Regions from separate parts of the Exiguobacterium sp. SH3S3 genome, predicted to be linked through region 1. Evidence: riboswitches for the same ligand, from Rfam matches in the RefSeq annotation. Region 1 holds a riboswitch; each other region holds the start of a gene.
The links. Region 1 has a riboswitch for S-adenosylmethionine ahead of EVJ28_RS02830 (methionine ABC transporter ATP-binding protein). Riboswitches for the same ligand answer to the same signal wherever they lie in the genome.

Region 2: it holds a riboswitch for S-adenosylmethionine, as region 1 does, so the genes downstream of both, EVJ28_RS07885 (MetQ/NlpA family ABC transporter substrate-binding protein) here and EVJ28_RS02830 (methionine ABC transporter ATP-binding protein) in region 1, are expected to answer to the same signal.
Region 3: it holds a riboswitch for S-adenosylmethionine, as region 1 does, so the genes downstream of both, EVJ28_RS03550 (Na+/H+ antiporter NhaC family protein) here and EVJ28_RS02830 (methionine ABC transporter ATP-binding protein) in region 1, are expected to answer to the same signal.
Region 4: it holds a riboswitch for S-adenosylmethionine, as region 1 does, so the genes downstream of both, EVJ28_RS08535 (2,3-diketo-5-methylthiopentyl-1-phosphate enolase) here and EVJ28_RS02830 (methionine ABC transporter ATP-binding protein) in region 1, are expected to answer to the same signal.

Annotation. Positions count from the first base shown of each region.
Region 1 covers NZ_SJUU01000002.1:215,732-219,060, forward strand. Annotated here, with positions in the region: gene EVJ28_RS02820 (MetQ/NlpA family ABC transporter substrate-binding protein) at 1-562, opposite strand, end outside; gene EVJ28_RS02825 (methionine ABC transporter permease) at 591-1,253, opposite strand; gene EVJ28_RS02830 (methionine ABC transporter ATP-binding protein) at 1,243-2,271, opposite strand; SAM riboswitch class I at 2,350-2,455, opposite strand; gene EVJ28_RS02835 (thioredoxin family protein) at 2,908-3,165, opposite strand.
Region 2 covers NZ_SJUU01000006.1:176,693-180,021, reverse strand. Annotated here, with positions in the region: gene EVJ28_RS07895 (aminotransferase class I/II-fold pyridoxal phosphate-dependent enzyme) at 1-843, shown strand, start outside; gene EVJ28_RS07890 (iron-containing alcohol dehydrogenase) at 840-1,856, shown strand; SAM riboswitch class I at 1,898-2,001, shown strand; gene EVJ28_RS07885 (MetQ/NlpA family ABC transporter substrate-binding protein) at 2,079-2,900, shown strand; gene EVJ28_RS07880 (methionine ABC transporter ATP-binding protein) at 2,910-3,329, shown strand, end outside.
Region 3 covers NZ_SJUU01000003.1:34,777-38,105, forward strand. Annotated here, with positions in the region: gene EVJ28_RS03545 (GGDEF domain-containing protein) at 1-1,579, shown strand, start outside; SAM riboswitch class I at 1,678-1,773, shown strand; gene EVJ28_RS03550 (Na+/H+ antiporter NhaC family protein) at 1,843-3,126, shown strand; gene EVJ28_RS03555 (TVP38/TMEM64 family protein) at 3,163-3,329, opposite strand, start outside.
Region 4 covers NZ_SJUU01000007.1:119,586-122,914, reverse strand. Annotated here, with positions in the region: gene EVJ28_RS08540 (2-hydroxy-3-keto-5-methylthiopentenyl-1-phosphate phosphatase) at 1-604, opposite strand, end outside; gene EVJ28_RS08535 (2,3-diketo-5-methylthiopentyl-1-phosphate enolase) at 601-1,755, opposite strand; SAM riboswitch class I at 1,827-1,929, opposite strand; SAM riboswitch class I at 2,135-2,237, shown strand; gene mtnK (S-methyl-5-thioribose kinase) at 2,319-3,329, shown strand, end outside.

The DNA.
Region 1 (3,329 bases):
CGACGTCCGTCTTGAACTTCAAGTTTTTCGGGTTGTCGACGATGTCAGCGACTGTCGCGTCTGTCGTCTTGCCGTCAGCGAGCGTGAGCAAGCCTTCTGTTTGAAGCATCGTCAAGATTCGTCCGTGGTCAGCGACCGACGAGCTCATGATGATTTCAGCGCCGTCCGGAAGCTCATCGAGTGATTTGTAGTCTTGTGAGTAGACACCGATCGGCTCGATGTGGACGCCGCCGGCTGAAGCGAATTTATAGTCTTTGTTCTCAGCCATTTGTGACTCGAGGTACGGCTCGTGTTGGAAGTAGTTCGCGTCGAGCTCGCCATTCGCGAGCGTTTTGTTCGGGAGCACGTAGTCTTGGAACTTCTTGATTTCAAGCGTGTAGCCTTTTTCTTCATATTCGTCTTGGACGTGCTCTAAAATCTCGGCGTGTGGTACGTTCGACGCGCCGATGATGAGCGTCTTATCGTCGCCCGAGCCTGATTCTGAGTCCCCGCCGCCACATGCCGCGAGAATTGTGAGTGCTGATGCTGCTGTCAATCCGAGTACTGTTTTCCATGATTTCATTATGATACCCTCCAAATTTTCTATTTGATCAAGCGGAACGCTTGTCGATTTTTGAGACGAGTCGATCGCCGATGAACTGAACGACGAAGACGATGACTAAGATCAATACGGTCGCGACGAACGTGACGTCGCTTTGTGAACGCTGGAACCCTTCGAGGAACGCCAAGTTCCCGAGGCCACCGCCGCCGACGACTCCGGCCATGGCCGTGTAACCGACGATGGCGACGATCGTCACCGTGATGCCTGACACGATGGCCGGGAGTGCTTCTGGGAACAACACTTTATAGACGATCTGCCATTTCGTCGCGCCCATCGACTCGGCCGCCTCGATGACGCCGCGGTCGACTTCACGAAGCGCGAGCTCGACCATGCGCGCATAGAACGGGGCCGCCCCAATGATGAGCGCCGGGAGCGCCGCCGTCGAGCCGAGCATCGTCCCGACGATGAGGAGTGTGAACGGGATGAGCAAGATGATCAAAATGATGAACGGGATCGAGCGGAACACGTTGACGACCGCGCTGATGATCGTGTAAATCGGACGATTCTTCGTCATGAGCGGTTCGTTCGTGACATATAAGAGCATGCCGAGGGCGAGACCGATGACGAATGTCGCGGCTCCCGCGACGAGCGTCATATAGAGCGTCTCCCACGTCTGTTCGAACATGACTTGCCAATCTACATTAGGAAACATCGTTTTCCACCTCCACTTCCACTGCCTGCGACCGGATTGAGGCGATCGCCCGCTCGACTTCAGCCGGCTCTCCGATCAATTGGATGAATAGCGTCCCGAGCGCACCGACTTGCGACTGCGTCACGTTACCGCCGATGATGTTGAAGCCGATGTCGTGCTGTTTCAACACTTCCGATAAAATCGGCTGTTCGGCCGTCTCGTTCAAGAATTTGAGCTTGACGATTTGGCCGCTCGGATAACGTGCTTTCAAATGCTCGAACGTGAGCGACATGTCGTCGACGGCACCGATCTGTTTGACGAACTCTTTCGTGATCGGCTGTTCCGGATGTTGGAACACGTCCGCGACTTGGCCGGTCTCGACGACCTTCCCTGCCTCCATGACGGCGACGCGATGACAGATTTTTTGGATGACGTGCATCTCATGGGTGATGAGGACGATCGTCAGTCCGAGTTTCTTATTGATGCTGACGAGCAGTTCGAGGATCGAATCGGTCGTCTTCGGGTCGAGTGCGCTCGTCGCTTCATCGCAGAGGAGCACATCTGGATTTGTAGCGAGCGCGCGGGCAATCCCGACTCGCTGTTTTTGACCGCCCGATAGTTGCGACGGATAGCTGTCTTCACGTCCGGCGAGACCGACGAGATCGACGAGCTCTTGGACGCGGCGTTTGCGTTCACTGGCCGGTACCCCGATCAGTTCGAGCGGGAAGCTGATGTTCTCAGCGACCGTGCGCGACCATAACAAGTTGAAGTGTTGGAACACCATCGAGACGTTTTTGCGCACCCCGCGCAGTTCTTTCGGAGTGAGCTTCGTCAGCTCGCTCCCGGCGACGACGATTTCACCGCTTGACGGTGCCTCGAGCCGGTTGAGCAGACGAATGAGCGTCGACTTCCCCGCCCCTGAATATCCGATTATTCCAAAAATTTCGCCGCTCTCGATTGTGAGCGACACATCATCGACCGCCTGGACCCGACCGTTCTTCGTGTCGAACCATTTGGCCACGTTACGTAATTGAATCAATACCTTTCCCTCCTGACAACAAAAAAAGTACACACGTTTGAGCAAACGTGCGTACTTTATCGGTACGGACAACGATTGCTCTCATCTTCCAAGGTTCTCACCTTGCTGGAATTAGCACCATTTCGGATTGCTCCGCGGTTGCTGGGCGTCATAGGGCCAGTCCCTCAGCCTCTCTTGATAAGAGTGTTGTTTATTCGATTAGCTTTATAATAGCGACACATTATTTTCATGTCAAACTATTTTGTGCGAAAAATCAAAAAAAGGTGCCATCCGAGGATGACACAGAACGTAGCACCTTGAGTCACGGAAGGACAACCCATAGATGAAACTCTTTTGCCCGATCAGAGTGTTCATCCTTATATGGGGGATTCAAGCCATCCATCACTCGGCCTTAGAACGTACCGTGCGGTTACGCGGTCGGTGTCCCTGCGCTTGATTTTTTTGGGGGACAATCTAAGGGAAGGTCCACCTAAAAGTCGCGTAAAGTGATGCACCGGCTGTTCTAAAACGTCTTGATGGCTGGAAAATCTCGTCCTATATTGTGTTCAAGTAAGATGTTGTAATGAATATACCATTCGTGAACTTTCTGTGTCAACTGATTATTTAAAATTTTCTGATTATTCTAATCATCCTATCTCATTTAACGAAAGATAGGACGTGCTGCACGTTTTGAAACGCATATAATCGGTCTTCGACTTGGCCGTCTTTAAGCTTTAACAGCGCCGGTACGCTCATCACTTGATACGCTTCTAACTCTTGCGGGATAAAGTTGGCGTCCTGCTTGTCGATCGCGAGTGTCGGGTCGACCGCTTCGACGACCGCGAGCATCCGCTCGGCCACAGCGCATGTTCCACACATCGGGGCGTATATATATAACAATCCGTCTGAAATCATTTTCTCTCACCTCTTCTATAAGTATATGAATGTGAGTCGATCTGTTCAAAAGTTGTGCTCAACTGGAAAAATCTGAATAGTTCAACATTTCTTGTTGACGCTCGCCCAAAAGAGGCATAGTATGGTCATTAACTTTATCGCTTTCGTACATAACAGCAAACACG
Region 2 (3,329 bases), on a different contig from region 1:
CAATGTGTGCTCGAGCCAGGTGACGGCATGTTGCTCCCGAACCCGGGCTACCCGGACTACATCTCGGGGGCGCGTCTCGCCGGTGCGGTCGTCCACGACCTCGTCCTCCGGGAAGAGAACGGTTATCTTCCTGATTATGAGACGCTCGATCCGCAGGGAGCGCGACTCATGTATTTGAACTACCCGAGCAATCCGACCGGTGCCGTCGCGTCGCCCGCGTTCTTTGACGACACGGTCCGGTTCGCGAATGCGCATGACCTCATGGTCGTCCACGACTTCGCCTACGGCAGCATCGGTTTCGACGGTCACGTCCCGCCGAGCTTCCTGCAGACGCCGGGAGCGAAAGACATCGGCATCGAGGTGTATACGATGTCGAAGGCGTTCAACATGTCCGGCTGGCGGGTCGCTTTCGCCGTCGGCAACCGCGACATCATCGAGGCGATCAACACGTATCAGGACCACGTCCATGTGAGCGTGTTCTCGGCCATCCAAGAGGCGGCCATCGCCGCGCTCGAGTCACCGCGTTCGCTCCGGGACGACTTGTCACGGTTGTATGAGGCCCGCCGCGACCGGCTCGTCGACGGGTTACGTCAGGCCGGATGGGACATCACGGCCCCGAGCGGCTCGTTCTTCGTCTGGGCGAAAGTGCCGGACGGGGACGCCAAATCGTTCTCGCATAAGCTGCTCCACGAGGCAGGGGTCGCCGTGACGCCGGGCTATTTCTTCGGCTCAGAAGGCGAGCGGTACGTCCGGTTCGGACTCGTCTCCGCCGAGCCGAAGATCGACGAGGCCGTCGAGCGGATCGAGAAACTGTTCGCGACGTATGAAGAGGTCCGGGCATGATCCGCCAAGCCGTGCTCGAGTACGACCATGCGGATGACGCGCTCGAGCGGCTCGATGAATTGATCGCTGGCCGTCGTGCTCACGTGCTGCGCGGCCAGAACGGTTTTGACGTCGTCAAGCGCGTCCTGCCAGCGATCACTGCCTATCCGACATCGCTGTTCCGTGGCGAATGCACGGACGCGGAGGTCGAACGGCTCCGTTTGAAGGATGTGGATGTCCTCCTTGCCGTCGGTGGGGGCAAGCTCGTCGATACGGCGAAACTCGTCGCTTACCGGCAAGGTGTCCCGCTGATCGTCATCCCGACGCTCGCCTCGAACTGTGCCGCCTTCACACCGCTCAGCGTCATCTATGACGAGCAGGGCGCCTATGACCGCTACGACGTGTTCCGCGTCGTCATCGAGCGGGTCATCGTCGACGCGAGGGTCGTGACGGACTCGCCGTACGACTACTTCCGAGCCGGCGTCATCGACACGGTCGCCAAGTTTTACGAGGCCCGCTATTTGAGCGGCGACAGTTCGGCTGATGCCGGCGTCAATACCGGTCTCGCCTTGGCCGAGCAATGCGGCCGGCTCGTCGAACTCGACTTGAGTGAGTCCAGTTTCACCGCGTATGGGCCAGAGACCCGGTTCGCGGTCGATCACATCCTTGCCGTCGGCGGTGCCGTCGGTGGTTTCGGGGACGCCGGGACACGCGTCGCCGTCGCCCACGCCGTCCACAACGCGCTCAGCCGCTTCGAGTCGACCCATCCGTTCTTACATGGCGACAAGGTCGGCTTCGGCCTCCTTGTCCAAGAACGGTTGCGTGGCTCGTCTGACGCCCCGTATTTAGAGGCGTGGCTCGCCAGGATCGGCGCGCCGACGTCACTTGAGACGCTCGGACTCGTTCCGGCCGACATCCCGCAACTGGTCGACGCGGTCCGGGCCGAGACTGAATTGCAACGCTCACCCGTCCCGCTCGATATTGACTATTTGAAAATAATTTTTGAAAATTCAGTATTTTCTGTTTACAAATAAAAGGATTAAAAGTAAGATGATAACAATTAAATAAGACCGATAGCTTATCAAGAGTGGTGGAGGGACTGGCCCTATGAAACCCGGCAACCAGATCGTAACGATCATGGTGCTAATTCCAACAGACGAAACGTCTGGGAGATGAGCGTGTCCGACTGTCTTTGACTTGTCGTGCCCGCCACTCTTTATGAGTAGCGGGCTTTTATTTTGGAGGAGGAATCATTCATGAACATCAAACAGAAAACAGTACTCGCAGGAACATCTCTACTCGCGGCCATCGCCTTGTCGGCGTGCGGCCAATCGGACGCGAGCGAAGCGCTCAGCACAGAATCCCTCACGATCGGCGTGACAGGCGGACCGCACCAGCAGATCGCCGAGAAAGTAAAAGAACTCGCAGCCGAGGATGGCCTCGAGCTCGACATCAAAGTGTTCAACGACTACAACACGCCGAACACGGCGCTCGACGAAGGCAGCCTTGACGTGAACAGTTACCAGACGCTGTCGTTCCTCGAGCTGCAGAAGTCGGACAAAGGCTATAAGATCGACGACGTGTTCAAGACGGTCGCTTTCCCGATGGGGCTCTATTCGGATAAGCTGACGGACATCAAGGAGTTGAAGGAAGGCGATAAAGTCGCCGTCCCGAACGACCCGGCGAACGAACTTCGGGCGCTGCGCCTGTATGAGACGGCCGGACTCATCACCTTGAAAGAAGGATTGACGGACAAGGCGACGAAACGTGACATCGCCGAGAACCCGCTCAACCTCGAATTCATCGAGCTCGAGGCGTCACAGCTCCCGACCCAGCTCCCGGAAGTCGCGCTCGCGGCCATCAACACGAACTTCGCGATGGGTGCCGGCCTATCGATCAATGAGGACGCCTTGTTCCATGAAGACACGGTCGACAACCCGTACCCGAACTACGTCGTCGTCCGTACCGACAACAAGGACGATGAAGTCGTCGAGACACTCAAATCTTACTACCACTCGGACGAGGTCCGGACGTTCATCGAAGAGACGTTCAACGGCTCGATCGTCCCAGCGTTTTAAGGAGGCACTATGATCGCACTCAAACAGATCTCAAAAACATTCACGGTAAACAAAGGGACCGTCACTGCGCTCGACGACGTCTCGCTGACGATTGAAAAGGGCGAGATCTTCGGCATCATCGGTCGGAGCGGCGCCGGCAAGAGCACGCTCATCCGCATGATCAATCTGCTCGAACGGCCGACGTCAGGTCAAGTCGAGATCGAAGGGCAAGACATCACGACGCTCGACAAAAAAGGGTTATCGAAGCTCCGTCACCGCATCGGGATGATCTTCCAGCACTATAACCTGTTGAAGACGGCGACCGTCGAAGACAACGTCGCCATCCCGCTCCGCCTAGAAGGACTCGATAAACGCTCGATCAGCGAGCGGGTCGACAAGTATCTCGACATCGTCGGACTGACCGATCACCGGAAACATTACCCGGAGCAA
Region 3 (3,329 bases), on a different contig from region 1:
GGCGATCGAGCCGCTTCCGTTCATCTTGATCGCGCTGCTCGTCATCATTTTCCAAATGGACTCGATTGAACGGAAAGGCGTCTATTTCACGTTTTCAGAAAGCATCGTCCTCATCATCTTTTTATTCTTTGATTTTGAGACGGCGCTCCTCGTCAACCAAATCGGACTCCTCGTCTTTCAGTTCGCCAACTTAAAACCGCGCGTCGCGCTCCGCCGCTTCCGGTTCACTTATCCTTGGAACGCGATCACGTCATTTTTAGAAATCGCCATCCCGGCAAGTGTTTACTTGGCACTCGGCGGTGAGACCGGTCTTGGCTTCTATTCGCAGGATTCGTTCGTCCCGCTCATCGGTCTGATCAGCGCCATCATTTTGAACACGGTCGTTCAAAAGTATCAAGTCGGCTGGTGGTTCCGCGTCGATATCCCAGTCCGTGATTTTCTGAATATCGCTTTTTACACGTACATCGTCAGTTTCGTCTTCATCCTTGCCGCGTCGTTCTTCCGTGAGACGAACTTGCTCGTCGTCAGTAGCATCGCGGCCGCCCTCACGTTCTTTATTAAGCGGTTGATGATCCAAAAAGGGCGCCAAGACGCGTTCAAGTCATTGATCGAACAGTACGATGAAGCGAAAGAGGCCGTCTCCCTGTCTCAAAGCGAGGCCCAGGCGATTGAAGTGTTCTTGAGTCAATGTGAGCGCCTCAACCAATATGATAAAGGGTTTGTCGAGTTCGTCCTGTTCGACCGAACGCTCTATTTCGATTTGTTGACGCGACAGCCGATCGACCGTCCGATCGTCTTCGACTTGATTGAAGCGCGCCATCCACACGCCAAGTCTGTCGATTATGAGATGCGCTTCGAATGGGACGCAGCGTTGTCAGAAGCGTTTCATGACGATTACCACAGCTTCATCTCGGTCCAGTCAGAAGAGATTGACGGGATCCGCACACGCATCGTCATGATCGGTGAACACGTCTATGGCTATCCGCCCATCATTCAAAACGAGATGATGAAACTGTTGAAGTCGTTCAACCGAACAATCAGCCGTTGCCACGAACGCGACCGCCTATACACGGAAAGCCGCACCGATAGCTTGACGCTGCTCGCCAACGCGCGCGCGTTCTACGAGTATGGGATTCAACAAATCTCGGACGGCTCGATGTACCCGATCTCAGTCGCGATGCTCGACATCGACTTCTTTAAAAAAATCAATGACACGCACGGTCACCAAGTCGGAGACAGCGTGCTCCAAGAGTTCGGACGGCGAATCCGGCAAGTGCTCCGGACCGATGACTTTGCGGCCCGTTACGGGGGCGAGGAGTTCATCTTGCTGCTCAATCATTGCGACGTCGACCAAGCCGTCGATATCGCCGAACGGATTCGACAGAAGATTGAAGATAAGCCGTTCCGTGTCGATGGGGTCGATATTCCCGTGACCGCCTCGATCGGCGTCGATACGATTCAAGCGTTCGGCGACAAACGGCTTGATGATACGATTCGTAACGCTGACCGGGCCCTTTACGTCGGCGGCAAGTACGCCGGTCGTAACCGCGTCGCCCATTATAATTTTTTGACGACATGACTTCCCCCCGCGTCCATTGGCGCAGGGGGATTTCTGTTGACAACCCGACTTGAAACAGGTACGTTAGAAAACGTGTCTAACAACTACATCATGACGACTTTTTATCAAGAGAGACGGAGGGACTGGCCCTTAGATGTCTCGGCAGCGGGTAACCCGTGCCAAATCCAGCGAGCGTTCTGCTCGAAAGATGAAAAGGGTGTCTCTTACAGAGAGCCTTTTTCGGAAGGCTCTCTTTTTCTATTCTATGAAATGAGGTGAATCGATTGGAACAACCAACAGCTAACAAATGGGCGCTCTTGCCCTTGCTCGTCTTCCTCGTCTTCTTTATCGGGGCAGGTATTTATTATGGTGACTTTTACAAGTTCCCGGTGCTGATCGCGGCGTTGATCGCTTTAATTGTCGCCGCGATGATGACGAAAGGAAGCGTCACACAGACCGTCGAACGTATCGCCCAAGGCGCCGGTAATCCAGGTATCTTGATCATGATATTCATCTTCCTGCTCGCTGGCGCGTTCTCGAACGTCGCCGGTGCAATCGGTGCGATTGACGCGACGGTCAATGCGGCGTTGACGTTCCTGCCGCCGTCACTCTTACTGAGCGGATTGTTCGTCATCGCTGCCTTCATCTCGATGGCGATGGGCACATCGACCGGTACGATTGCCGCGCTCGCCCCAATCGCGCTCGGCATCCATCAAGAGAGCGGGGTCAATATCGCGATCGCGGCCGCGGCCGTTGTCGGCGGGGCCATGTTCGGAGACAACTTGTCATTCATCTCAGATACGACAATCGCCGCCGTCCGGACACAGCGGACGAACATGCGTGACAAGTTCCGGACCAACTTTTGGATCGTGCTCCCGGCCGCAATCATCACGACCGTCCTGTTAGCCGTTCTCTCAAGTGGAGAATCGACGATTGAAGTGGCCGCGTTCGAATGGTACAAATTGATTCCGTATCTCGCCGTCATCGTCCTCGCCTTGACCGGACTGAACGTCATCCTCGTTTTGCTCGGCGGCATCGCGCTCGCTGGCATCATCGGACTGATTGACGGAAGCTTGGCCGTCACGTCTTACGTTACGGCGATGGCCGACGGTATGATGGGCATGGCCGAGATCTCGCTCTTGACGTTATTCATGGGCGGACTCGTCGGGCTCATCTCGCATAACGGTGGACTCACCTATTTACGAGATGCACTCACGTCACGGATTCAGCGCCGGGCTGGTGCGGAATGGAGCATCGCCGGGCTCGTCAGTGCGACGAACGTCGCGACGGCGAACAATACGATCTCGATTCTCGTAGCAGGCCCGCTTGCCGCGAATATCGCCGATACGTATGACATCGAACGGAAAAAGTCAGCGAGCGTACTCGACATCTTCTCGTGCGGGGTACAAGGACTTCTGCCTTACGGGGCGCAGCTCCTCATCGCCGCCGAGTTGACGAACACGGCGTCCCCCGCCCTCGTCCCGTATATGTTCTATCCGTTCCTCCTGTTCATTTGCGGAGGCTTGGCGATCGTCTTCAACTTCCCACGTTTCAAAAAAACCAACTAAGCAAAAATCCTCGAAGGCGGCCGCCTTCGAGGATTTTTATGTTCTTGCTTCACGTTTACGTTTGAGCTCTTCGTTCCGTTTTTTGAAAGCGCGCCGTTTGAGAAGTTCTTCGAGACCGCGACTGATCGCCCACAATACGAGCAAGAGCAGGCCGAGCATCGATAAGCGGAACGGGCTTTGGATGAACTCTTGCCACTGATCAC
Region 4 (3,329 bases), on a different contig from region 1:
CGAACGGGGCGTAGGCGATGCCTTCTGCTTCACAGAGCGTGATGAGTTGCCCGCGGGCGTAGACGAAATCGGCCCGTTTGGCGATCTCGAAGTCGGTCACCGAGTCACCGATGACGATCAAGCGATCAACGGGATCGACGATCGTCCGGGCGATTGTCGGTTTGCAGCAACCACAATCATTCGTGCAATGCGCGTCACAGGCGTAGGGCCAGTCGACGCGTACCGTCTCGTCCGAGAAGTCGGCGACGTTACAGTAGATGTGGTCCGGCGCGACGTGGTCTTGCAAGATCGGGTACACGAAAAAGTCCATGCCGCCGCTGACGACGTCGAACTTCCAAACTTGTTGCCGGACTTCTGCCAAAAACGTCGAGAAACCTTGGCGCAAGGTGATGCGGTCCAGCAAGTAGTCACGGTACGCCGAAGCGTCAGCGCTCGGCAACAGCTGGAACATCTGTCCGACCCCGGAGCGGATCGAGATGTCTTGAGCGAGCACGTCGTCTTTGAGCGCGTGCCATTCGGGCGGTGCGAACGCCCGCATCAAAGCGATGATGTTGTCCTCGGCCGTGATCGTCCCGTCGAAGTCACACAAGATGTGAATCGTCATTGTTTTGACCACGCCTTTAGCGCGGCCTCGAGCTCGTTCGTCTGGCTCGCCACGCCCACTACTTGCTCAATCGCTTGTCGGAACGCCCGGGCCCCGGCAGCCGCGCCGTCTGGGTGACCGTGGATGCCGCCGCCGGCGTTGATGACGACGTCTGTGCCGAAATCACGGATGATGTCCGGGACGAGCCCCGGATGGATGCCGGCCGACGGGACCGGTAGAATCGGCTTCGCCCAGTGCGGCCGAGCACTGCTATCCCGAATCGCGAACGCCTCATCGGACGGTGTCGCGAGTGAACCGTATGGGGACGGGAACAGCGTCAAGTCGGCCCCCGCGAGGCGGAACAATTTCCCGAGCAAGAGCGAGTGGCTGATCGAGCCGGTCAAGGCGCCGGCGAACGCCGGATGCGCCAAAATCGGGACGTTAATTGTTGGATCGCTCGCGAGTTCGCGGAGTGTGTCGAGCCCGTATGTATAGACGTTGAACAACAGTGCCGTCGCGCCCGCCTCGATCAAGCGGAGCGCTTGGTCACGTAGCCCGAACACCGGACCGCTGAGCGTGATGGCATAGAGCGAACGTTTCCCGGTCGTTTCGAACTGTTCTTGGATGACGGCCGCCCCGATTTTAGCTCGTTCAAGCGACGGAGTGAGCGGATTATCGTATAGGATTTCATCATCTTTGACGATGTCGATGCCGCCGGCGAGCTGGTCTCGAAGTTGCTGTTCTAAGAAGCGTAAATCACGGCCGATGATCCCTTTAAAGATGCTCATGACGAGCGGGCGATCATGGACGTCGAGCAACTCACGAACGCCTTGAACACCGAACTTTGCTCCGGGGAATTCAGACGCAAGCGTTTCGGGTAACGTCAAGTCGATCAAGCGTACCGAGTCATCGAGCGATAATTTCCCGAACGTCGTCGTCAAGATGGATGAGAAGTCGGGCGTGACGTTATGGAGCGGATAACGGATTGTGAAGCGACTCGTCGTTTCCGTGTGCGTCGTTGAGACGACCTCACCCCGATACGCCTTTAATTGTTCTTGCTCTAGGTGGGGCAGTTCCGTCCATGTGCCGACGGTCAGTTCAAGGGCGATTTTCTCGGCGACAGTCGCGACGCGGTTCGTCCGGCTGATTTCATATGTGGCAGTAATACTCATGTTCGTTCCTCCTTCCGGTCAAACAAAAAATGACCCCATGCCGAGGCAAGAGGTCATCATAAAAAAATGAACTCTTATCTCTCAGCTTACGCTGCAAGAATTAGCACCGTGCCCAATCGGGTCGGTTGCTGCGACATCATCGGGCTTGTCCCCTCCGTCTGCTCTTGATAAGAATGTATTTTGAAGTTGTGAAATTTAATTGAATTTTGTCACACAATATCCGGTTCGTCAATTCCTTTTTTTGAGAAAAAATAGTTGAATTCATTGTTTCTATATATGCCCGGGAAAAGACAACACCGGGTCCGAAAATTGACGTTGACAACTTGGTGCTCGAGTAAGTAACATTCATCACAACAAGTTCACACAATCGAATATGACACTCTTATCGCGAGTTGGCAGAGGGAATTGGCCCGATGACGCCGCAGCAACCGACCAGTAGGCACGGTGCTACATCCACCAGACATACGTCTGACAGATGAGAGGAACAACCGTTACGGCTGTGCCTCTTTCTCGCGGAGAAAGGGGCTTTTTTTGTGGGGAATATACCGAAAGGGGAAACAGACATGGCTTATCAACCATTTACAGAACAGACAGTCGTCGAGCACGTCAGAACGTTAGGGTTACTCGAAGATGGGGGCATCGCGCATTGCGAGGAGATCGGGGACGGCAACTTGAACCTCGTCTTCCGCATCCGTCAAGGCGAAACGAGCCTCATCGTCAAGCAGGCGCTACCGTATGCGAAAGTCGTCGGAGAGAGTTGGCCGCTCACACTTGAACGGGCGTGGATCGAGCAGCTCGCGTTGCGCGAATTCGCTAGCGTCGTCCCGCGTTTCGTCCCGGTCGTTCTCGGCAGTGACCGGACGCTCGCCTACACGATTTTAGAGGACTTGTCCGACTTTGATATCGTCCGGACGGGCTATTTGGAAGGGAAAACGTATCCTGAACTCGCCCGTCACATCGGTGAGTTTTTAGGACAGACGTTGTTTGAGACGTCAGACTATACGGCCGGCCCGATTGAGAAGAAGCGGAAAGAACGGGATTACTACAACCCGGAACTGTGCGACATCACTGAAAAACTGATCTTCACCGATCCGTACAAAGATGCCGAATCGAACAACATCGAAACCGCGCTCCGTCAGGACGTCGAAGCGCTTTGGCGTGACCAGAAATTGAAAGTGGAGGTCACGAAACTGAAAGTCGGTTTCGTCACGAAACACGACGCGCTCTTGCACGGAGACTTACATACAGGCAGTATCTTCGCGACGCAACAAGAGACGAAAGTCATCGATCCGGAGTTCGCTTTTTACGGACCGTTCGGCTTTGACATCGGGCAAATCGTCGCCCATTTGACGCTATCGACGTTCCATGACCCACTCAAACGGTTCGAACGGTTCACGGACGTATTGACGGTATGGGAGACGTTTGAGAAGACGTTCCGGACGAAGTTTGAGACGGCGGTCGAACCGTTCAACACGGACGGATTCGTCGATGAGCTACTTCAAACCATCTTTAGCGACACGATCGGCTATGCCGGATGCGAACTGATTCGCCGCGCCATCGGTCTCGCCGGAGTC